Regions from separate parts of the Paracoccus liaowanqingii genome, predicted to be linked through region 2. Evidence: riboswitches for the same ligand, from Rfam matches in the RefSeq annotation. Region 2 holds a riboswitch; the other holds the start of a gene.

Region 1 (11,922 bases), 1.5 Mb from region 2:
GTGGACCAGCGCTGTCATCGGGAAGCGCGAGGGATGGCGCAGCCCCCGCGCCATGGCCGCCAGCACGCGGCCCAGATACTCGGCCAGCTCGACCAGATAGCGCAGCGCGCCCATCACCCGGACGCCGGTCGCCTCGAGGATGCGGCGCCAGCGGGCGGGGGCGGGCTGGGCATCATCCGCCTCCGGCAGGGCCGCCGTCACCGTGTCCAGAAGGCCCTGATGGTGGTCCGAAAGGCCGCTCAGCGTGGCGCCCCGGTCGCGGCGCTGCGCCAGCTCCCACGCGCCGGCGGTGTCCATCCGCGACAGGCCCGACAGGTCGATCCGCGCGGCAGGGGTGTCGGGCAGGCGGGGCAGGGACCAGACGACCAGATCGCCGCCAAGCGTCAGGCAGTCGCCCTCGACCGCGACCGTCAGATCGGACCGGGGCGCCGTGGGCTGCGTCATTGCGGGGCGCGGGGGATTGGTGATGACATCCGCAGTCGTCCTTGGCCGTGGTGATGCCCCGCGCGGGGACGTGCCCCCGTGATCCGGATCGGCCCGCCCGGCGTGCAACCCTTGGGGCTGCCTCCGGTCTAGGCGCCTGCCGCCCCTGCGGCAAGGCCGTTCGCATCGAGGGGTCAGCGGCGGCGGATCACGGGCGGCGGGACATGATCCACAGGAAGAACACCCCGCCGATCAGGCCGGTGACGACGCCGATGGGGATGTCCTCGGGGGCCATCGCCACCCGGGCCAGCGCATCGGCGCAGATCAGGAAGACCGCGCCCGCGAAGGCCGAGCCCGGCAGCACCCGGGCATTTTCGCCCCCCAGGACCAGCCGCACCAGATGCGGCATCATCAGGCCGACGAACCCGATCAGTCCTGAAAAGGCCACCATGATCCCGGTGATCAGCGCCCCCGCCACGAAAACGGTCAGGCAAAAGCGCCCGACCTCCAGCCCCAGGCTGGCGGCGGTCTCGTCGCCCAGGCTCATGGCGTTCAGCCGCCCGGCCTGCGCCCACAGCCACAGCCCGCAGGGGACCAGCACGGCCAGCGGCCACAGAAGATGGGACCATTGCGCCAGACCGAGGCCCCCCAGCATCCAGAAGACCACCGTATGCGTGGCGCGCGGATCGCCCAGAAAGATCAGGATGTTGGCGCAGGCCATGATGACGAAGCTGACCGCCACGCCGGTCAGGACCAGCCGGTCGGCGCTGCCCGCCCCCGCCATCCGCGCCGTGCCCAGGACCAGCACCGTGGCCAGCAGCGCGCCGCCGAAGGACATCACCGGCACGGTCAGCGCGCCGAGGAACATCCCCGTGTGAAGCAGCGCCGCGATCGCCCCGAAGGCCCCGCCCGACGAGATCCCCAGCAGATGCGGATCGGCCAGCGGGTTGCGCGTCACCGCCTGCAGCGCCGCGCCCACCAGGCCCAGACCCGCGCCCACCAGCCCCGCCAGGATCGCGCGGGGCAGGCGGATCTGCCAGACGATGCTGGCCTGTCCCGCGCTCCAGTCCGGAGTGACCAGGCCCGGCACCAGGCGGTCCAGCACCACGCCCCAGACCGTGGACAGGGGCACCGCGACCGCCCCCACCGACACGGCCATGCCGATGGCCATGACCAGCACCGTCACCAGGACGGTGCCCAGGCCCAGCCTCAGCCCCCGGCGCTGCGCGGTCAGGATCGCGGTGGTGTCGGCCATCGCTCAGTCCCCCGAAAAGCCCGCGACCAGCTTCTCGACGGCGCGGATGTTGCGGGGGCCGGGCGTCGCCTCGACATAGTCCAGGACGACGAAGCGGTCGTTCCGGACCGCGTCGATCCCCGCCAGTGCGGGATTGGTCCGCAGGAAGTCGATCTTCTGGTCCGCCGTCACGTCGCCATAGTCGACGATCACGATGACCTGCGGATCGCGGTCGGCCACCGGCTCCCAGCTGATCTCGGCCCAGCTCTTGGGCAGGTCGTCCATGATGTTGCGCCCGCCCGCGGCCTCGATCAGCGCGGTCGGCATGCCATGCGCGCCGGCCGTGAAGGGCGCCTCGGTGCCGCTGTCATAGACGAAGACGCGCAGCGGGGCTCCGCGCTCCGCCCCTTCGGTCAGCGCCGCCAGCTCGGTGCGCCATCCGTCCACCAGCGCCTGCGCGCGGTCATCGACCCCGAAGATGCGGCCCAGGTTGAGGATGTCGCCATACATGTCCTCCATGCCGGATGCGTTTCGCGGGCCCAGATGGATGCAGCTTTCGGTCAGCTCGTAGACGGCGATGCCGAAGGGGGCCAGCGTGTCGGGCGTGACCTCGCCGCCGACCGTCATGCCGTAGTTCCAGCCCGCGAAGAAGAAATCCGTGCCCGCCCCGGCCAGCACCTCCTTGCTAGGATAGCGGGCCGACAGCTCGGGCAGTTCGGCCACGCCGTCGCGCGTCCGGTCGTCCAGCGTCTTCCAGCCCGAGATGCCGGTATAGCCCACCATCCGGTCGCGCAGGCCCAGGACCAGCATCATCTCGGTCAGGTTCACGTCGTTGGACACGGCGCGCGCCGGGGCCGCGTCGAAGGTCACCTGACGGTCGCAGCTTTGCACGGTCACGGGATGGGCCAGCGCGGCGGGGGCCGACAGCAGCAGGGCGGCAAGGGACGAGCGGATCACGGGGCGGTCCTTTCGGAGATCGTCACAGATGGAAGGAAAAGCGCGGCGCGGGGCCCGAGCGGTCGATCCGGGCGCCCACGCGAAAGGCGCGGGCCAGCACGGCCTCGGTCAGCGCGGCGTCGGGCGGGCCGTCGGCCAGGATGCGCCCCTCGGACAGGACAAGGATGCGGTCGGCGAAGCGGGCGGCCAGCGTCAGGTCGTGCAGCGTGGCGATCACCGTCAGGCCCAGGCCGCGCAGCAGGGCCAGCAGTTCCAGCTGGTGGCGGATGTCGAGGTGGTTGGTGGGTTCGTCCAGCACGATCACGCGCGGCTCTTGCGCCAAGGCCCGGGCGACCGCGACGCGCTGGCGCTCGCCGCCCGACAGGCTGCCGAAGGCGCGGTCGGCCAGGGGCGTCACGTCCATCCGCTCCAGCGCCGCCGCGATGCGGGGGGCATCGGCAGGGTCGGGACCGGCCCATCCGGCCGCCCATCCGCGCCGGTGCGGCAGGCGGCCAAGCGCCACGATCTGCCGGGCGGTCAGGGCGAAATCGGTGGGCTGCTCCTGCAGGACGGCGGCCATGCAGCGCGCGGCCTCGGCGGCGCCCATCTGCCACAGGTCGCGCCCCATCAGCCGGACGGTGCCCTGCTGCGGGGCGTGATGGCGATAGATCAGCCGCAGAAGCGAGGTCTTGCCCGCCCCGTTCGCCCCGCAGATCGCCACAATCTGGCCCTGCGGGACCGCGAAGCTCAGATCCGACAGGATCCGCGGGCCCCGGGGGGGCGCCCAGCTGACACCCGACAGCTGGACCGCAGGCGGGATCGCCGCCGAAAACGGCAACACAGGGTCAGGCGCGGCCAGGGGCCGGCGCGAGGAATCATCCATCGAAATCTCCTTCCGGGACACCCCGCCCGGTGGTCGTCTGGTTCGATGGCAGGTCTCCTGACTTCGCGGGTCGTGACCTCCCCCGCCTTCCCGCACCCGGTGGGGCGCAGTGGCATCGGGGGACGCTCGCCGCTTACAGTTGCGGGGGCAGTCACGGATTTGGCGCCTGTTGGCTACACCGCACCGTGTTCCCTTTTCACCCGGCCGCGCGTGGCTTGGCCGGGAACCATCAGCGCCCTGAATGCCGCCCCCGCCGCCGCAGGTCAAGCCGGAAGGGCGCGGCGGTCAGGCCCGCTGCCGCAGATACCGGGCCAGCCAGCCCTGCGCGTCGAAGGCGCCGTCCTGCGCGGGCTGATAGATCTGCCGGTCCAGCAGGGCCAGCAGGCGGCGATGCGCGGGGCTGTCCGCGCCCCGCCACGCCAGATGATCGGCCGCGGCCGCGCGCAGCGCTGGCAGGTCGCCTTGGGCGGCCGCCGTGCGCAGGGCGCCCGCATGGGGGTTGGGGCGCAGCCCCCGCAGCCTGTGGCGCAGATCGGGCAGCCGGCGCCGCAGCACCGCCAGCAGCCCCGCCCCGAAGCCCAAGGCCGCCAGCCCCGCCATCGCCCAGCCCGGCTCCATCCCGAAGGGCACCCCCGAGGAGGTGGTGAAGCCCGCAAAGCCGAAGGGGATGGGCTTCATCGCCGCGACCTCGACCCGGCGGGCCTCGGTGTCGAACCAGACGACGGGCACGGCCGGCAGCACGCCCGGCTCGCCGGTGCGGGGGCGCATCTGCCATTCCCAGACCACGCGCGACACCGGTCCCTGCGGGGTCGGGGTGGTCTCTCGGATCTCGGGCAGGGTGAAGCTGATCAGCCAGGGCTGGCTGATGTCGGGACGGGGCGGGAGGTGATTGGCCATCGCGCCCAAGGCCTCGATCGTGACGCGGCGGGTCAGGATGTCGGTCGGCAGCAGCCGACCCGGAGGGGCCGACAGCTCGTCGGTCAGGACCATCGTGCGGGCGGTCAGGGGGCGGCTATCATGGGGGAAGGGCTTCACGGTCAGCCGCGCCGGGCCCGAGGTCACGCTAATCTGTTCGCGCGCGCCGCCCCGGGTGATGTGGGTCAGATCGTGGACCAGGGGGCCAAGCGACAGGTCCCCGGCCTGGCGCGGAAACAGCGCGATGTCGCGTTCGAAGATCTGGATCATCCGCCCGCCGATGCGTTCCTGGAACCAGCGGTCGCGGTCGATCTGCATCCAGTCATAGGCGTCCGAACTGGGGAATTTGAGATCCTCCAGCGAGACGGTCAGGTCGTATTCGCCGCGCAGGGTCAGGCGGACCATCTCGGCCACGACCGGGTTGCCGTGATCGTGCAGGATCATCAGCCGCGTCTCGCCCGGCGCCAGCGGAGGCGATTCCGCCTGCACGGGACCGGCCCAGAGGATCAGCAGCAGGATCAGCCTTATCACCACGGGTCACCCGCCTCGGGGCGGATCAGCCCCATCTGGGTGCGGCGGTCGTGTTCGGCCTGCAGGCGCAGGGTCAGGAACTCGCCCGGGTCGTCGGTGATCGTCTCCAGCCAGGCGTCGCTGGCCGCCATGCCGCGCGCCTGCGGCGGGCGGCGCCAGCTTTCCGAGGCGGCCTCGGTCATGGCATTGGCGATCAGCTCGTCCGTGGGGCGTCCGCCATGGCCGAAGATGCGGCCCGGCGCGATGCTGTCGCCCTGCTGGGGGGGAAACATCGTGGCGACCAGATCGCGGCTGGCGCGAGCCTGTTCGTCGGCGGGGTTGGCGAACAGCACCGCGTCGAAATAGGCCACTGACAGGGGATAGTCGCCGGTCGCCGCCAGCGACAGCGCCCGGTTGTAGGTCTGCGAGCGTCCTGCGCGGGCGAAATCCGCATCGGCTTGGGCAAAGTCGCCCCGGCGGTACTGCGCCACGCCCCGCGCGCCGTCCTGGTCCAGCAGCGCCAGCGCCACGCCCTCGGCGCCAAGCCGCAGGGCCAGCGTGCCGACCCCGCCGGGGCCCGCAAAGGCCAGAAACGCCAGCGCGCAGGCCAGAAGGACCGCCGCCGCCCTCATCGCGCCCGCCTCAGCATCATCAGCAGGGGCAGGGCGGCCAGCGCGGCCAGGAACGGCCCCAGATCCAGATAGCCAAGCGCCGTCAGGCCCGGATCGCGGGTCGTGTCGCCGCCGCGCTGCAGCCGGGCGGCCAGCCGGTCCACCTCTGCCGCCTGCATCACCTGCCCGCCGCCCTGAACCAGCCGGTCCAGCGCGCCCGCGGGCGGGGCGGGGGTGCCGGGCGCGGACCCTTCGATCCGCAGCGCCCAGATCCGGCCCCCGGCGGCGGCGATGCGCCCGGCCTCGGCCACCGCCTGCGCATCCACCCCGCCCCCGTCCGAGATCAGCACCAGATCGGCGCGGCCCGGTTCGGTCAGCATCTGGCCCGCCAGGCCGATGGCGGCGGCGGGGCGGCTGCCCTGGCCGGGCACGGTGTCGGCATCCAGCACCGCGACCAGCGTCTGCAGCGTGCGCGGATCGGTGGTGGGGGCCGAGGCGGCATAGGCTTCTCCGCTGAAGAGGATCAGGCCGGTGGGGCGCCCGTCCAGGCCCTGGAGCAGCGCCGCCGCCGCCTGCTGCGCCGCGACCAGGCCCAGACCGCGCGCGACCGAAGGCGACATGTCGATGGCGATCAGCACGCTGTCGGTGCGCGCCAGCAAGGGCGCGTCGGCCCGGCGGATGCCCGGACCCGACAGGCCCAGGATCAGCGCCAGCAGCGCCGCCACCGGCAAGAGCCGCACCCATCCGTTCGTCGCGCCGTCGAAGCCGCCAAGCGCCTGCATCGCGGCCAGCATCTGCGGCGGCATCACCTGTTCCCACCCCCCGGCCCGGGGCCCGCGCCGCCACGCGAGGACCGCCAGCGCCAGCGCCGGCAGCAGGGCGGCCAGCCACCACGGGCGCAGCAGGATCAGCCCGCTCATGCGCGCCGGCCCGTCAGCCTGCGGGGGTCCAGCAGGGCCACGGCCATCAGCAGGGCGGCCAGCGCGGCGGGCCAGATCCACAGCGCCTGCCAATAGCGCAGCGGAGGCCGCTCGCCCGGGCTGGGCTCCAGCCGGTCCAGCGCCTCGGCCATCGCCTGCAGGTCGGGGGTGCTGCGGACGCGGAACAGCGCACCGCCTGCCATCTCGGCCACGGCGCGCAGCGTGGCCACGTCGACGGCGTCGCGGGCGGCGGGGCGGCTTTCCAGATCCTCGGGGCCAAGCGCGATGGTGTGGACGCGCAGCCCGTGGGCGGCGGCCAGCCGCGCGGCCTCGATCGCCGGCACGCTGCCCGAGGTGTCCACCCCGTCCGACAGCAGGACCACGACGCGGCTTGGCGCCTCGCTGCCGTCCAGCCGCCGGATCGCCAGCCCCAGCCCGTCCGCGATGGCCGTGCCGCGCCCCGAGATGCCAATCTGCGCCTCGTCTATGGCCTGCACCACGGCGCCCATGTCATAGGTCAGGGGGGCGGCCACATAGGCGCGGCCGCCGAAGATGACCAGCCCGATCCGGTCGCCCGTCCGACCCGCCACGAAGGCCCGCGCCGTCTGCTTGACCGCGTCCAGCCGCGAGACGGGCTGGCCGTCCAGGATGAAATCCTGCTGTTCCATGCTGCCCGACAGGTCCAGTGCCAGCACGATGTCGCGGCCGCTGGCGGGGATGACATCGGCCTGCCGCTCGACGCGCGGCCCGGCCAGCGCCAGGACCAGCAGCACCCAGGCCAGCGCCGCCAGCCAAGGCGTGTCGCGCAGGTCGGGCAGGCCCGCCGCCTCTCCGGCGGGCGCCAGATGGGCGGGCACGCGCAGCGCGCGGCGGGGCTGCACCAAGGGCGGCAGCAGCCGGCGCAGCAGCAGCGGCAGGGGCAGCAGGACCAGCAGCCAAGGCAGGGCCAGGCTCATCGCCGCCACATCCGGCGCAGGCGGGCACGGCGGGCCAGCCGCTCGATGCGGCGGTCCGAGGGGGGCGGGGCGGCGCCATAGGCGGCGGCGCGCAACGCCTCGGGCAGGTGGCCCAGATGCCGCGCCAAGGCCAGCATCCGCTGCGGCACCGGCAGGGCGCGCAGATCGGCCAGCCGGATCCGGCGGCGGGGGGCGCGGCGGCGGGTCAGGGGCAGGACCGCCGCCGCCACGGCCAGCCCCGCCAGGATGCCGAAGGCCAGCAGCGCCGCCATCTCGGGCAGCGACAGCGTGGCCATGGACCCCGGCAGGCGGACCGGCGACAGGGCCTGCATCATCTGGTCGTGGGTCACGGGTCCACCCTGCGCGGCAGGGCGCCCAATGCGGACAGCAGGTCCATCTGCCGGGCCAGGTCGGCGGGCTGCAGCCGCGCCAGCCGAGCGGTGCCGTCATGGGTGACGGGCAGGGGCCGGGCGGGGGGCGCCAGCTCCAGCGGGTCGAGGATCAGCGCAACCTCCAGCTGCCGCCCCCGGGCCAGGCGCGACAGGGCGGCCTGCGCGGACGGCCAGCCGTCGGGCGCGGTGGCCAGGATCACGCGGGCGCCGGAGGGTGCTTGGCTGGCGGCCAGGGACAGCGCCTCGGTCAACGGGGTGGCGGGGCCGGGGGTCGCGGCCAGCGCCGTCGTATGGCGGTCGGCCAGAAGACGGCACAGCCCCGCCATGTGCCGGTCGCCCGGCGCGGGGGGCAGGGCGCGCACGCCGGCCGGGTCGGCGACGATCAGCCCCACCGCGCCCTGCCGCCCCACCGCCTGCCAGCCGCTTGCCGCCAGATGCAGCGCGCCGCGGACCGAGCGCAGCGTGGCCCCGGTGCCCCACAGCATCGGCGCGCGGAAATCCGCGATCAGCAGGGTGATGTCGTCGCGGTCCTCGTGCAGCGCGCGGACATGGGGCGTACCGGTCCGCGCCGTGGCCGAGGGGTCCAGCCGGCGCGGGTCGTCGCCCGGCACATAGGCGCGGATCTCGCGCAGGTCCATGCCGCTGCCGGGCTGGTGCGAGGGCATGACGCCCGACCGCCGCGCCATGGGCCTGGCCCGCGCGCCGCGGGTCGCGCCGGGGCGCAGGTCCAGCAGGTCGCGCAGGGGCAGCGCGATGCCCGGCGCCTGCCGCCACGCCGCTACCACGGCCGGATCGCCTGAAGCGCCTCGTCGATCAGCCGGCGACCGTCGCGCCCCTCGCTCTGCGCCTTCCAGTCCGGGACCAGCCGGTGTGCCAGCGCGTCGGGCGCCAGCGCCGCCACATCCTCGGGCAGCCCGTGATCGCGCCCGTCCAGCCAGGCCCGCGCCCGGACCGCCGTCGCCAGCGCCAGCGTGCCGCGCGGCGAGACGGGATGTTCGACAGCGTCCGCCAGCAGCCCGCCGGGCCGGGTCGCCATCACCAGCCGGATGATGAAATCCTTGAGCACGGGGGCCAGATGCACCGCCGCCACCTGCGCGCGGGCGCGGGTCAGATCGCCCGCATCGATGCGCGGGCTGGCGGGCGGGGGCAGCTCGCGCCCCTCGGCCTCGACCATGTCCAGGATGGCGCGCTCGTCCTCGGCGCCCGGCAGGTCCAGGCGCAGATGTAGCAGGAAGCGGTCCATCTGCGCCTCGGGCAGCGGGAAGGTGCCCTCGTGCTCGATCGGGTTCTGGGTCGCCACGACCATGAAGGGATCGGGCAGGGGGCGGGTCTGGCCGCCGGTCGTGACCTGCCCCTCGGCCATGGCCTCCAGCAGGGCGGATTGCACCTTGGGGGGCGCGCGGTTGATCTCGTCCACCAGGACGATGTTGTGAAAGACCGGGCCGGGCAGGAAGTCGAACCGGCCCGTCTCGGGACGAAAGATCTGGCTGCCGGTCAGGTCCGAGGGCAAGAGGTCGGGCGTGCACTGGATGCGCGCGTGATCGCCCGGCAGCCGCGCGGCCAGCTGCTTGACGGCCCGCGTCTTGGCGATGCCCGGCGGGCCTTCCAGCAGGACATGGCCGCCGGTCAGGCAGGCGATCAGCAGCCGCTCCACCAGCCAGTCATGGCCTACCAGCGTCCGCGCCACGTCCTGCGCCAGTGCCCGGACCATGTCGCGCGCGACATCGCTTTCGCCCAGCGCGTCCATGCTGCCTCCCTCGTTGCATGCAGATTGTGCAGCCAGTCCGGCCCTGATTGCCAGCGCGGCTTGGCCCCCTGCCACCAAAGTCGGGGCAGAGTCGCGGCAAGGTCCGGCCAAGCTCGGGGCGTCCGCGACCGCACCCGCCGGGCCGCCCGGGATTGACGCCAGTGGCTCAAAGGCCGAACAAGCGGTATCGTTTGACGCCCAGGGGGGATCCTTGCCATGACCGACCGCCACCGCCATCTTGTCCGTGCCGCCCTGCTGGGGGGATCGCTGATCGCGACCGCAGCCCATGCGCAGGACTGGCCGTCCGAGCCGGTCCATGTCTTCGTGGGCTTTCCGGCGGGCTCGTCGCCCGACACCATCGCGCGGCTGGTGGCCGAGCCCTTGGCCGAGGCGCTTGGCCAGCCGGTCGTGGTCGAGAACCGGCCCGGCGCCGGGGGCGTGATCGGCGTCCAGCAGATGCTGGCGCGGGGTCAGGACGACTACAGCTTCGGCATCACCATCAACGGCCCGCTGACGACCGCGGCGCGGCTGATCCCGGATCTGGGCTATGACCCGCAGGCCGACATCGCCCCGGTCGGGCTGATCGCCACCAGCCCGCTGGTCCTGGCCGTCGCCGCCGACTTCCCCGCCGACAGCGCCGAGGCCTTCGTCGAGGCCGCGCGCGCCGAGCCCGAGGCGATCAGCTATGGCTCGGTCGGCGAGGGGTCGGGCGCGCATCTGACGGCGGAACTGTTCGCCGGGGCGGCGGGGGTCGAGCTGTTCCACATCCCCTTCCAGAGCTATGCCGAGGTCACCACCTCGATCCTGGGCGGAGAGATCGACAGCGGCTTCATGGCCCCCTCGGCCGCGCTGCCGCAGGTGCAGGCGGGCACGATGAAGATGCTGGGCATCACCTCGGCCGAACCCTTCGCGCAGGTGCCCGACGTGCCGGTGCTGGCCGGACAGGCGGGGCTGCCCGAGGACTTCCGGGCCGAGCTGTGGAACGCCTTCATCGCCCCCGCCGGAACCGATCCCGCCATCGTCGCGCGCCTGAACGAGGAGCTGGGCCGCATCCTGCAGGATCCCACCGTGACCGAGCGGCTGCTGGCCATGGGCTGGCAGGTCCAGCCCGGCACGCCCGAGGATCTGGCGCAGCGCATCGCGGACGACACCGCGTTGTGGGGCGGCGTGATCGACGTCCTGCCAGCGGCGAACTGAGCCTTGCCCGGCCCGATTTCCGCCACGACCCCTGACTGGCACGATCTGGCCTGGGGCGCGGTGCTGGCCCTGACGGGGCTGGCCGTGGCCGGCTATGCGGCGCTGCACTACGAGTTCGGCACCCTGCGCCGGATGGGGCCGGGCTTCTTTCCGGTCGTGCTGGGCCTGGGGCTGGCGGGGCTGGGCCTGCTGATCGCGATCCCGGCGCGCAACCGCCCCGGCCAGGTCCGGCCCTTTGCCTGGGCACAGGCGGTGGGCGTCATCGGGTCGCTCTTGGTCTTCGGCCTGCTGCTGGACCGGATCGGCCTGATGGCCAGCACGGTGCTGTGCGTGGCGATCTCCAGCGCGGTGGCGCCGCGGGGCGGCTTTCTGTGGCGGGCGGTGCTGACGGTGGCGGTGACCGCGCTGGTCTGGCTGCTGTTCGTCGCCGGGCTGAACCTGTCGATCCCCGTCTGGCCATGGAGCCGCTGAGATGACCACGCTGGACGGACTGGCCCAGGGGCTGGAGGTGGCGCTGCAGCCCTCGGTCCTGATCTACAGCCTGCTGGGCGCGGTGCTGGGCACGCTGGTGGGCGTGCTGCCGGGCATCGGCGCGATGGCGGCGATCACGCTGCTGCTGCCGATCACCTATTACATCTCGTCCCAAGCGGCGCTGGTCATGCTGGCGGCGGTCTATTACGGGGCGCAATACGGCGGGGCGGTGGCCTCGATCCTGCTGCGACTGCCGGGCACGCCGCAAGCGGCGGTGACGACGCTGGACGGCTATCCGATGGCCCAGCAGGGGCGGGCGGGGGTGGCGCTGTTCACGGCGATGATCTCGTCCTTCGCGGGCTCGATGCTGGGGATCGTGATGCTGGTCGTGCTGGCGGGCTGGCTGGGACGGCTGGCCACCAGCTTCGGGGCGGCGGAATACACGGCGATGATGGTCATGGGCCTGGTCGCGGCCTCGACCATCGGCGAGGGGCGCCCGGCGAAAAGCCTGGCCATGGTCGTCCTGGGCCTGATCTTGGGCTGCGTGGGCACGGACGTGAATTCCGGGGCGCAGCGCTTCACCTTCGGGCAGGTGCAACTGATGGACGGCATCAACCTGGTCGCGCTGGCGATGGGTCTCTTCGGGCTGGCCGAGGTGATCGGCAACATCCGCAAGGCCGAACGCGACGGCCCGCCGCCGCGCGTCAGCCTGCGCCAGCTGGTCCCC
Region 2 (11,922 bases):
CGAATCCAAGGATGCGCTGATGGCGGCGCCCCCCTGCCCGTCGGTCATCGTGCGCGGGCGCCTTGGCGGATCGGCGATCACCGTGGCCGCGATCAACGCGCTTGCCAGCCGGAAGGAATGAGGGCGATGGGCCAGATCATCTGCGCGGGCCTGGGGCCGGGCGATCCCGACCTGATCTCGGTCCGGGCCGACCGGGCGATCCGGGGGGCGCGGCACGTCGCCTATTTCCGCAAGCCCGGGCGGCAGGGACAGGCGCGGCGCATCGTCGAGGGGATGCTGGCCCCCGACGCCGTCGAATACCCGATGGAATACCCCGTCACGACCGAGATCCCCTTCGACAGCCCGGCCTATAACGACCTGCTCTCGGCCTTCTACGATGACTGGGCGGACCGGCTGGCAACGCTGGCCCAGGACGGCGACGTGGTGGTGCTGTGCGAAGGGGACCCGTTCCTCTATGGCTCGTTCATGCATCTGCATGTGCGGCTGCAGGGCCGGGCCGAGGTGCAGGTGATCCCCGGCATTCCCGGCATGGTCGGCTGCTGGAACGCCAGCGGCACGCCGATGACCTGGGGCGACGACGTGCTGACCGTGCTGATGGGCACCCTGCCCGAGGCCGATCTGGCGCGCCACATGGCGGGCAGCGACGCGCTGGTCATCATGAAGACCGGGCGCCATCTGCCCCGCGTGCGCAGGGCTCTGGCGGCGGCGGGGCGGCTGGAGGATGCGCTTCTGGTCGAACGCGGCACCATGCCCGGCCAGCGCATCGCCCGTCTGGCCGATGTCACCGCCGAGGATTGCCCCTATTTTGCCATCGTGCTGGTCCATGGCCGGGGCCGCCGCCCCGTGGCCCTGCCCAAGGTCGCGGAATGACCGGCTGGATCACCGTCGCGGGCCTTGGTCCGGGGTCCGAGGCCATGGTCACGCCCGAGGTCGGCGCTGCACTGGACCAGGCGACCGACATCGTGGGCTACATCCCCTATGTCGCGCGGATCGCCGCGCGCGACGGGCTGGTGATGCACCCGTCCGACAACCGGGTCGAGCTGGACCGGGCGCGGCTGGCGCTGGATCTGGCGGCCAGCGGTCGGCGGGTGGTCATCGTCTCCTCGGGCGATCCGGGGGTCTTCGCCATGGCCTCGGCCCTCTTCGAGGCGGTGGAGGCGGCAGGCGCGGATCCCGACATCCGCATCCTGCCCGGCATCACCGCGATGCTGGCGGCGGCGGCGCGGGCGGGCGCGCCCCTGGGCCATGATTTCTGTGCCATCAACCTGTCGGACAACCTCAAGCCCTTTTCGCTGATCGAGCATCGCCTGCGCCATGCCGCCCGGGGCGATTTCGCGATGGCCTTCTACAACCCCCGCTCGGCCAGCCGGCCTCAGGGCTTTGCGCGGGTGCTGGAGGTCCTGCGCGAGGAATGCGGCCCCGAGCGGCTGATCATCTTCGCCCGCGCGGTCAGCACCCCCGACGAGGCCCTGCGCACCGTCACGCTGGCCGAGGCGCGCCCCGAGATGGCCGACATGCGGACGGTCGTGATCGTGGGCAACGCCGCGACGCGGCGGGTGGGCCGGTGGATCTATGCGCCCCGCAGCGCCGGGGCGGCGTGATGCAGCCAGTCCAGCGCCTGTTCGGGAGTGGCGACGGTGGCGCGATCGGGCAGCACGGGGCGGTCGATCATCACGACATGGATTCGCAGGTCCCGTGCGGCGGCCAGCTTGGCCCGCGCCCCCGCGCCCCCGCTGTTCTTGGCGACCAGATGGGTGATGCGATGCGCCTGCATCAGGCGGCGATCCCCCTCCACGGTGAAGGGACCGCGCGCGATCACCACCTGGGCACGCGGCAGGGGCAAGGCCTCGGGCGGATCGACCAGCCGCAGCAGCCAGCCATGCGGCAGGGGGGCAAAGGGCGCCAAGGTCTGCTTGCCGATGGCCAGAAAGACGCGCGCCGGACTCGTGGGAAGGGCCGCGACCGCGCCCGGGATATCGGGCACGCGGGTCCACAGGTCATGCGGCCCCGCCTGCCATTCCGGGCGCTGAAGGGCCAGCAGCGGCACGCCCTGCGCGGCGCAGGCCGCCTGCGCATTGCGGCTGATCTGCACGGCGAAGGGATGGGTGGCGTCGATCAAATGGGTGATCCGCTGGTCGTCCAGATAGGCCGCCAGACCCGCAGGCCCGCCAAACCCGCCGATCCGCAGCGGCAAGGGCTGCGCCACTGGCGCCACCGTGCGCCCGGCATAGGAGAAGACCGCATCAACCCCTGCCCCCGCCAGCAGCTGCGCCAGACGGCTGGCCTCGGTCGTGCCTCCCAGCAGCAGGACGCGCATCATGTCTGACCCCTGGCTGTCGATCATCGGCATGGGCGAGGATGGACCGGCAGGCTTGCCGGATGCAAGCCGCCGCGCGCTGGCCGAGGCCAAGGTCGTCTTCGGCGCACCCCGGCACCTGGCGCTGGCCGATGTGGGCGCGCGGGGGCGGCCCTGGCCGGTGCCCTTCGACCTGGCGCCGCTGCTGGCGCTGCGGGGGCAGCGGGTGGCGGCGCTGGTCTCGGGCGATCCGTTCTGGTGCGGGGCGGGCGGGTCGATCGCCGCCGTGCTGGTGGCCGACGAATGGCGGGCCTATCCGGCGCCGGGGGTGATCTCGCTGGCAGCCGCGCGCCTTGGCTGGCGACTGGAAGATTGCGTGACGCTTGGCCTGCACGCGGCCCCCTTTGCCCGGCTGCGCCCGCATCTGGCGCGCGGCTGCCGGATCATCGCGACGCTGCGCGATGGCGATGCGCCCGGCGCGCTGGCTGCTTGGCTGGTCGCGCAGGGCGCCGGGGCCGCGCGGCTGACCGTGCTGGAGCGGTTGGGCGGTCCCCTGGAACGGGTGCGGCAGGCGCGGGCCGAGGGCTTTGCAATGACCTGCGCGGCGCCGGTCGCGGTGGCCATCGACGGGGCGGACCTGCTGCGCGGCGTCGGGCTGGCCTCGGTGCCGGGCCGCCCCGAGGCCCTGTTCGCCCATGACGGCCAGATCACCAAGTCGCCCGTCCGCGCGATCACGCTGGCGGCGCTGGAACCGCGTCCGGGCGCGCTGCTGTGGGACATCGGCGGCGGGTCGGGCTCGGTCTCGGTCGAGTGGGTGCTGGCCGGGGGGCGCGCCGTCACCGTCGAGCCCCGCGCCGACCGCATCGCCCAGATCGCCGCGAATATCGACGGCTTCGGGCTAGGTGCCCGGATGACGGCGGTCCATGGCACCGCGCCCGAGGCGCTGGAGGGCTTGCCCGACGCGGATGCGGTCTTCGTCGGCGGCGGCGCCTCGGGTCCGCTGCTGGACCTGCTGTGGGACCGCCTGCGCCCCGGCGCGCGGCTGGTCGCCAATGCCGTCACGCTGGAGACGGAATCGCTGCTGGCCCATCTGCACGCCCGCCACGGCGGCCGCCTCCTGCGGCTGGACATCGCCGAGGCGCAGCCCTTGGGCCGGATGCGCGGCTGGACCGCCGCCCGGCCCATCGTGCAATGGAGCGTCACGCGATGAGGATCGCACCCTTCCGCATCGCCGGCATCGGCTGCCGCCCCGGCACCTCCATGGACCTGCTGGCCACGGCGTTGCAGGCGGCGGGCGGCGCGCAGGCGCTGGCCACGATCCCCGAGCGTGCGCCCGAAATCCGTCCGCTGGCCGCAGCGCTGGACCTGCCCTTGCATCTGGTTGCCGTGGCGGGGATCGACACGCCCACGCAGTCGCCGCGCATCCTGGCGCGCTTCCGCACCGGGTCGGTGGCCGAGGCCGCCGCCCTCGCCGCATCCCGGACCCGAGGGGGGCGGCTGATCCAGCCCCGCCGCGCCTTCGGCCCCGTCACCATCGCCATCGCAGAGGTTCCATGACCGTCCATTTCATCGGCGCAGGCCCCGGCGCGCCCGACCTGATCACCCTGCGCGGGCGCGACCTGATCGCCGCCTGCCCGGTCTGCCTCTATGCGGGCAGCCTGGTGCCCACCGCCCTGCTGGACCATTGCCCGCCCGGCGCGCGGATCGTGAACACCGCCCCCCTCAGCCTGGATGCGATCATCGACGAGATGGCCACGGCCCATGCGGCGGGCCAGGACGTGGCGCGGCTGCATTCTGGCGACCTGTCCGTCTGGTCGGCCATGGGCGAGCAGCTGCGCCGCCTGCGCGCCCGGGGCATTCCCTTCGACGTGACGCCCGGCGTGCCCGCCTTTGCCGCCGCCGCCGCCGCGTTGCAGGCCGAGCTGACCCTGCCCGGCATCGCGCAATCGGTGGTGCTGACCCGCACGCCGGGCCGCGCCTCGACCATGCCCGAACGCGAGACGCTGGAACGGTTCGCCGCCACCGGCGCGACGCTGGCGATCCACCTGTCGATCCATGCGCTGGACCGGGTGGTCGCGGACCTGACCCCGCATTACGGCGCCGACTGCCCGGTGGCCGTGGTCTGGCGGGCCAGCTGGCCCGACCAGCGGATCATCCGCACGACCCTGGCCCGCGCCCAAGGTGACGCGCAGGGCATCGACCGCACCGCGCTGATCCTTGTGGGGCCCGCGCTGGCCGCCCAAGGGTTCGAGGACAGCCGTCTTTACGCCGCCGATTACGACCGTCGCTATCGCCCGGTGGGCGCCGATCCGAGGTTTCCCGAATGACCATGACCGCCCCGAACCCGATGACCCCGACCCCGATGACGCCGGGCCTGATGATCTCGGCCCCCGCTTCCGGGACAGGCAAGACCATGCTGATGCTGGGCCTGCTGACCGCGCTGCGCCGGCAGGGACTGGCGGTGCAGCCCTTCAAGTCGGGACCGGACTATATCGACCCGGGCTTTCACGGGGCGGCCTCGGGGCGGGCCAGCTTCAACCTGGATGCCTGGGCGATGGCGCCGGGGCGGATCGCGGCGCATGTCCTGGGCCAGCCCGCGGCGGATCTGGTGCTGGCCGAGGGCTCGATGGGCCTCTTCGACGGGGTGGCCCTGCCCGGCGAGACGGGCATCGGCTCCAGCGCCGAGATCGCGCAGATGATGGGCTGGCCCGTGGTGCTGATCCTGGACGTGGGCGGGCAGGCGCAATCGGCGGCGGCCACGGCGCGGGGCTTTGCCACGCTGCGCCCCGACCTGCCCTTTGCGGGCGTGGTGCTGAACCGCATCGCCTCGCCCCGCCACGAGGCGCTGATCCGCGAGGGCATGGCCGAGGCGGGGCTGCGCGTGCTGGGCGCCCTGCCCCGGCAGGGCAACATCACCCTGCCCGAGCGCCATCTGGGCCTGGTGCAGGCCGAAGAGACCCAAGGCCTGCAGGCGATCCTGGATCAGGCGGGCGATTTCGTCGCGGCACATTGCGATCTGGAGGCGATCGTGGCGGCGGCGGCCTGCCGCGCCCTGCCCGCATCCGCGCCCCCGCTGCCCCTGACCCCGCCCGGCGGCCGGATCGCGCTGGCCCGCGACGCGGCGTTCAGCTTCGTCTATCCGCATGTGATCGAGGCGTGGCGGCGGGCGGGGGCCACGATCCTGCCCTTCTCGCCGCTGGCCGACGACGGGCCCGACGACAGCGCCGACTGCTGCTGGCTGCCGGGCGGATACCCGGAACTGCACGCCCCCCGGTTGGCGGCGGCCACCGGCTTTCGGGACGCCATGCAGCGCTTTGCCGACGCACGCCCGGTGCATGGCGAATGCGGCGGCTACATGACGCTTGGGGCGGGTCTGGTGGATGCCCAAGGGGTGCGCCACCGGATGCTGGGGCTGCTGGGGCTGGAGACCAGCTATGCCAAGCGCCGCATGCATCTGGGCTATCGCCGGGCCACGCCGCTGGCCGCGGTGCCGGGCCTGGGGGCGCAGCCGATGCGCGGGCACGAGTTCCACTATGCCTCGATCCTGGCGCAGCCCGATGCGGCGCTGGCGCGGGTCACCGATGCCAATGGCGCCGAGGTGCCCGAGACCGGCAGCCACCGCGCCATGCCCGGCGGCGGGCAGGTCACCGGGACCTTCTTTCATCTGATCGCCCCGGCGACGGTCTGAGGGGCGGCAGCGGCTTGACGCAGGCCGCGACATCGCCTTTAGGTGAAGGCCTGACTGGTGCCCGTCAGACGCGATCCGCGTCGGGCTTCATCGGGAATGGGGAAGGGCGGACCCAATCGCGGCGCCCGAAGCCTCAGCCGCCCCCGCGACTGTATGCGGAGAGCGCGCGTCACCACATGCCACTGGGGCCCGCCCCGGGAAGGCCGACGCCGCGCTTTGACCCGCAAGCCAGGAAACCGGCCATCTCAGGCAACCCATCCTGCCGTCGGGTGTGACGGCCATCGGAGACTGGACCATGCATATCGAAGAGGGCGTCGTGACCGGCGCCAAGATCCTGCTCAGCTATGCCACCGCCGCGACGGCCGGTGTCTATACCCTGAAACTGGCCTATGGCGCCCTGCGCGACCGGGGGACGGCCTCGCTGGCCGCCCGGGCGGTGCTGGCGACGGCGGCGACCTTCGTCTTCTTCCAGGTGCTGCCGACATGGTCCGTGGGCGTGTCCGAGGTGCACCTGATCCTGGGCTCGACGCTGTTCCTGCTGTTCGGCGCGGCCCCGGCGGCGCTCGGGCTGGCGCTTGGCCTGCTGGCGCAGGGGCTGCTGGTCGCGCCCTTCGATCTGCCGCAATACGGGATGAACGTGACCACGCTGCTGGTGCCGCTGTTCGCGCTGCGCGCGCTGGCCGGGCGGATCATCGCGCCGGGCACGGCCTATGTCGACCTGCGCTATGGCCAGGCACTGGCGCTGTCGGCGGCCTATCAGGGCGGCATCGTGGCTTGGGTCGCGTTCTGGGCTTTCTACGGGCAGGGCGCCGAGGCCTGGGGCGGCGTCGCGGCCTTCGGCGCGGCCTACATGCTGGTCATCGCGCTGGAGCCGCTGGTCGATCTGGCCGTGCTGGCGGGGGCCAAGGCCGCGCGGGGCCTGCGGGGCAGCGGGCTGGTGACGCAGCGCCTCTACGCATGATCGAGCTGGTGCTGATCGGGATCGGCACGGGCCATCCCGATCACCTCACCCTGGAGGGCGTCCACGCCCTGCAAGAGGCTGATCTTGTCCTGATTCCCATGAAGGGCGAGGACAAGGAGGACCTGGCGGGGCTGCGCCAGCAGATGCTGGCGCGGCACGGGGTGCGGGCCGTCCCGGCGCCTTTCGACCTGCCCCAAAGGGAGGCGGGCGACCCCGACTATCTGGGCGCGGTCGAGCGTTGGCATGACGCGATATCAAGGGCTTGGGCGGATCGGATCGCGCGGCACCTGCCGGGCGGAGGGCGGGTCGCGCTGCTGGTCTGGGGGGACCCGATGCTCTATGACAGCAGCCTGCGGATCGCGGCGCGGCTGCCGGTGCGGGTGCGGGTCATTCCGGGGATCACGGCCATCCAGGCGCTGTGTGCGGCCCATGCCATCCCGTTGAATTCATTGGCCTCTCCGGTCACGATCACCACGGGGCGGCAATTGCGCGACCATGGCTGGCCCGAGGGGGCCCGGCGGGTCGTCGTGATGCTGGACGGGGCCTGCGCGTTCCGCACCCTTCCCGCCTCCAACCTGTTGATCTGGTGGGGGGCTTTCCTGGGAATGCCGCAGCAGATCCTGGACCACGGGCCGCTGGAGGAGGCAGGGCCGCGCATCGTCGCGGCGCGCGCCGAGGCCCGCGCGGCGCATGGCTGGATCATGGACTGCTACCTGCTGGCCCGGCCGGACTGACCCGCACCGGGCGTGCACCGCGGCGGCACCAAGGCGGCACCGCGCGTACACCGACAACGCGCGGCCCCTTAAGCCCCCGTTAACCCCCCTGCCCCATCCTTTCCCCCGCGACACCGGATCAGGGGGCGGGCATGACGGCAGGCAGACGCGCGGGCGGCAGGGCCGAGGAGGCCCGGCGGGCGAACTATCACTACATGGCCGATGCGATGCGGATGCTGGAATGGGACCTGCACAGCACGGTCCTGTCGCGCATGCGCATCCCCGACGAGTGGCACCGGATCGCGCAGGAGAAAGGCTCGGCGCCCAAGACGCGGGTCACGCTGCGGCTGGACTCGGACGTGGTGGCCTTCTTCCGGTCGATGGGGCCGGACTGGCAGGTGCGGGTCAACCGGCTGATGGCGGCGTGGATGCATGCGCGGCTGGCGGGGCTGATCGAGGGGGCCGAGACGATGGACTATCTGGCCAGGCGCGAGGAGGCCGCGCTGGACGGCCCCCGCCCCGAATTCGGCGACCTGCAGCGGGACGAAAATGCGGCCTGGGCCGAGATGGGCGAGACGCCCCCGCCCTTCGATGGGCCGGGGGTACCGATGGAGGGGCCTCGGCGGATGAGCGAGGCGGGGAAGCGGGCGTTGCTGGAGGAGATGAAGGGGCGGAGGGGGTTTTGAGAGAGTGGTATACTTGCCCCCTCCCACATGTCGTCATAGCCTAAGAGGACGCTTTACCAGGAGAATGCGAAGATCAATGAAAGATTCTGATCCCGCAGGCTTAGGCGCCCAAGGCGAAAGCTATTTTTTTTCCCGGCTTTCGGATTATTCGCCGTCCTTCCGCGCAACGGTGAACAGCCCGCAACGCGACATGAATGGCTGGGACTGCATCGTAGAGGTAGAGAAGGCGGACGTGCCTCATTTTCCAACCGATCTACAACCCGGCAAGCTCGATTTTTTTGTACAAGTGAAGTCAGCTGAGAAGAACCAGCGAACAGCTAAGATAACTCTTCGCAATGCCTTGCACGCATCAAAGTCGCCCCTTCCCCACTTTATCGCTTTCATTCACTACAAATCAGGGCGCGCAGAGAGTCCTGCCACCTATATCAAGCATATTGGCGAAAAAGAAATTGCTGCATGGTTGAGGATCGCTAGAGCGACAGATCTGTCGCGTAAAAGCAAAAGAACCATTACCATTCGCTTTGAAGACCATGAGGAGGTCAGAGAAGCTCCTTTGGAACATATTTGCCGCATGATTGCAGGGCACGGCGGCGACCGCTATGCTGAGAGGAAGATAACCTATGCGCGTGAGATAGGCTATGAGTTACATTATAGTGTAGTTCAAATAGAGGCCAATGCCACACCCCAAGAATTCGAAGAGCATCTGGTGGGAATGGTCAGCAGCATTTCGTACCGCAGCCTAAAGATCTACGATAATAGGTTTGGCATTCCATCGCTGCATCCGACCGCGACCGCGACCGAGGATTTCGGAGAAGTTGCAATCAGCGTCCCAGGCAAAGAGTGCACTGTTATCTTTCGCACCGATGGCGGGCAAACGATCAACTTTCCGGGCACCTTATGGAAGGCGCCGCTTGTTCTATCATCATCAGGACTCGTCAGATTAAAATCGGGACCATTAGAGTTAGTTTTAGATAAGGATGGGTTGGCACGAAGGTGCCGGTTGCGAAATGAGCCTGAAAAAGCAAAAATCTTACACGAACATTTACTACAGGCATGGTTGAAGTACTGGGGAAGTGTTGGAGTTGTAGAAGTCCAAGTAGACATAGATGGACACCGTCAATCGTTTGGGAGTATCGGCAACATCGAAGGTAATCGAGAGGAGGCGGCACGGTTCTATAGCGTAGTTAGTCTGATATACCGGTTGGCTGAAAGGGAGGCTCGCCTTGGTTTGACGTTGCCCCATGCCGAACTAGTCACAGAGATAAACAAGAAGTTTACTGCGCTTTTGGCGTTGAGTTCCTACACTAAAATACGCTCACGTGATGGGGTTAATCTCCAGGGCGCTGATATGGCCAGCTACCTTGGACTCAGCTTGAGTGGGTACTATCTAGGAGGCATTTTTACAAAATCAGCTGCCCTGAGTCAGCGCGGTTCAAAACCAAAAGCATACATGTTCCACAACAGCTGTGAGATTGCCGACTCATGCTCGGGCAGCGCATCCGACATGGCGTGCGAAGACGAGCTGAGAAACAGGTATGATTCTTACCTGAAAACTCAAAGACGGGAAATCGTCAGCATCGAGCGGGGAAACATCGCCGCGCTTGGAAAGAAAATCAGGGATAGAGAGGATTTTGAGATAACCCTCTACACGCCCGATTGATTACGCCTGCAGCGACCGCACCCCGACTTCCCCCTCCTCGCGCGACTTGATCGCCGCCACGGCGGCGATGCTGCCGGCCGCCGTGGTGAAGTAGGGGATCTTGTCGTAGAGGGCGACGGCGCGGATGTCGCGGCTGTCGGCGATGGCCTGGACGCCCTCGGTGGTGTTCAGCACCATCGCGATCTCGTCGTTCTTCAGGCGGTCGACGATGTTCGGGCGCCCCTCGTAGACCTTGTTCACGCGGGTCGAGGGCACGCCATGGGCGTCGAGGAAATCGGCCGTCCCCGCCGTCGCCACCAGATCGAAGCCCATCGTCACCAGGTCGCGCGCGGCCTGGGCCAGCGCGTCCGTCTTGTCGAAATCCTTGACGGACAGGAAGACGCGGCCCTCATGCGGCAGGTTGGTGCCCGCGCCCATCTGCGCCTTGAGGAAGGCGCGGGCGAAGTTGCGGTCCCAGCCCATCACCTCGCCGGTCGAGCGCATCTCGGGGCCCAAGAGCGTGTCGACGCCGGGGAAGCGGGCGAAGGGCAGCACCGCCTCCTTGACCGAGAACCAGGGCGTGATCGGGTCGGCCAGCGTCATCGGGTCGGCGAAGGGCAGGTCATCCTCGGGGCCGACGCCCTCGGGATAGGGCGCGCGGGCGGGGAAGTTCGACATCGGCTCTCCGGCCATCAGGCGGGCGGCGATGCTTGCGATGGCGCTGTCGGTGGCCTTGGCGACGAAGGGGACGGTGCGGCTGGCGCGGGGGTTGACCTCGAGTACGTAGATTTCGCCGTCCTTCAGCGCGAATTGGACGTTCATGAGGCCGCGGACCTTGAGCGCGCGGGCCATGGCGGTGGTCTGGACCTTGAGTTCCGCGATGGTGGCGGCGTTCAGCGTGTGGGGGGGCAGCGAGCAGGCGCTGTCGCCCGAATGGACGCCCGCCTCCTCGATATGCTCCATGATGCCGGCGACATGGACGGTCTCGCCGTCGCTGAGCGCGTCGACATCGACCTCGATCGCGCCCGAGAGGTAGCTGTCCAAGAGGACGGGGCTTTTTCCGCTGACGGTCACGGCCTCGGTGATGTAGCGGCGCAGGTGGTCCATGTCGCGCACGATCTCCATCGCGCGGCCGCCCAGCACGTAGGAGGGGCGGATGACCAGCGGGAAGCCGATGCGTTCGGCGATCTGGATGGCCTGCGCGTCGCTGCTGGCGATGCCGTTGACGGGCTGCTTGAGGCCCAGGTCCTGCAGCAGGTGCTGGAACCGCTCGCGGTCCTCGGCCAGGTCGATGGCGTCGGGGGTGGTGCCGAGGATCGGGATGCCCTCGTCCTGCAGCGCATTGGCCAGCTTCAAGGGCGTCTGGCCGCCGAACTGGACGATGACGCCGTGCAGTGTGCCGTTCTGCTGTTCGGTGTGCAGGATCTCGAGCACATGCTCGAAGGTCAGCGGTTCGAAATAGAGCCGGTCCGAGGTGTCGTAGTCGGTGCTGACCGTCTCGGGGTTGCAGTTGATCATGATGGTCTCATACCCCGCCTTGGTCAGGGCGTAGCAGGCATGGCAGCAGCAATAGTCGAACTCGATCCCCTGGCCGATGCGGTTGGGGCCGCCGCCGAGGATGACTACCTTTTTCGCGCCGGTGGGGCGGGATTCGCATTCCACGTCGCCCATCGCGGGGGTCTCGTAGGTCGAGTACATGTAGGGGGTCTGCGCCTCGAACTCGGCGGCGCAGGTGTCGATGCGCTTGAAGACGGGGCGGATGTCCAGGGCGCGGCGGGCGCGGCGGATGTCGGATTCGTCGCGCTTGGTCAGGCTGGCCAGGCGGGCATCGGTGAAGCCCATCATCTTGACGCGGCGCAGGCCGTCGGCGTCGGTGGGCAGGCCGTCCTGGCGGATGACATGCTCGGCATCGATGATCTCGCGGATGCGGGCCAGGAAC

What was found. A riboswitch is a leader RNA that binds a small molecule or an ion and turns the genes downstream of it on or off. The one in region 2 is predicted to bind cobalamin.
Positions count from the first base shown of each region.
Region 1: another riboswitch for cobalamin. It lies ahead of E4191_RS09525 (ABC transporter ATP-binding protein); the one in region 2 lies ahead of E4191_RS00875 (energy-coupling factor ABC transporter permease).

Region 1 is NZ_CP038439.1:1,953,369-1,965,290, reverse strand. Features, by position in the region: gene E4191_RS09540 (ABC transporter permease) at 1-444, opposite strand, end outside; gene E4191_RS09535 (FecCD family ABC transporter permease) at 632-1,678, opposite strand; gene E4191_RS09530 (ABC transporter substrate-binding protein) at 1,682-2,614, opposite strand; gene E4191_RS09525 (ABC transporter ATP-binding protein) at 2,637-3,476, opposite strand; cobalamin riboswitch at 3,507-3,722, opposite strand; gene E4191_RS09520 (BatD family protein) at 3,762-4,922, opposite strand; gene E4191_RS09515 (tetratricopeptide repeat protein) at 4,919-5,533, opposite strand; gene E4191_RS09510 (VWA domain-containing protein) at 5,530-6,432, opposite strand; gene E4191_RS09505 (VWA domain-containing protein) at 6,429-7,388, opposite strand; gene E4191_RS09500 (hypothetical protein) at 7,385-7,738, opposite strand; gene E4191_RS09495 (DUF58 domain-containing protein) at 7,735-8,565, opposite strand; gene E4191_RS09490 (AAA family ATPase) at 8,559-9,527, opposite strand; gene E4191_RS09485 (Bug family tripartite tricarboxylate transporter substrate binding protein) at 9,744-10,724, shown strand; gene E4191_RS09480 (tripartite tricarboxylate transporter TctB family protein) at 10,728-11,195, shown strand; gene E4191_RS09475 (tripartite tricarboxylate transporter permease) at 11,197-11,922, shown strand, end outside.
Region 2 is NZ_CP038439.1:190,674-202,595, reverse strand. Features, by position in the region: gene E4191_RS00915 (precorrin-8X methylmutase) at 1-121, shown strand, start outside; gene E4191_RS00910 (precorrin-2 C(20)-methyltransferase) at 127-870, shown strand; gene cobJ (precorrin-3B C(17)-methyltransferase) at 867-1,601, shown strand; gene E4191_RS00900 (cobalt-precorrin-6A reductase) at 1,571-2,317, opposite strand; gene cbiE (precorrin-6y C5,15-methyltransferase (decarboxylating) subunit CbiE) at 2,319-3,506, shown strand; gene E4191_RS00890 (cobalamin biosynthesis protein) at 3,503-3,853, shown strand; gene cobM (precorrin-4 C(11)-methyltransferase) at 3,850-4,623, shown strand; gene E4191_RS00880 (cobyrinate a,c-diamide synthase) at 4,620-5,984, shown strand; cobalamin riboswitch at 6,023-6,243, shown strand; gene E4191_RS00875 (energy-coupling factor ABC transporter permease) at 6,280-6,945, shown strand; gene cobF (precorrin-6A synthase (deacetylating)) at 6,942-7,679, shown strand; gene E4191_RS00865 (BrnA antitoxin family protein) at 7,811-8,344, shown strand; gene E4191_RS00860 (DUF4365 domain-containing protein) at 8,421-10,004, shown strand; gene carB (carbamoyl-phosphate synthase large subunit) at 10,005-11,922, opposite strand, start outside.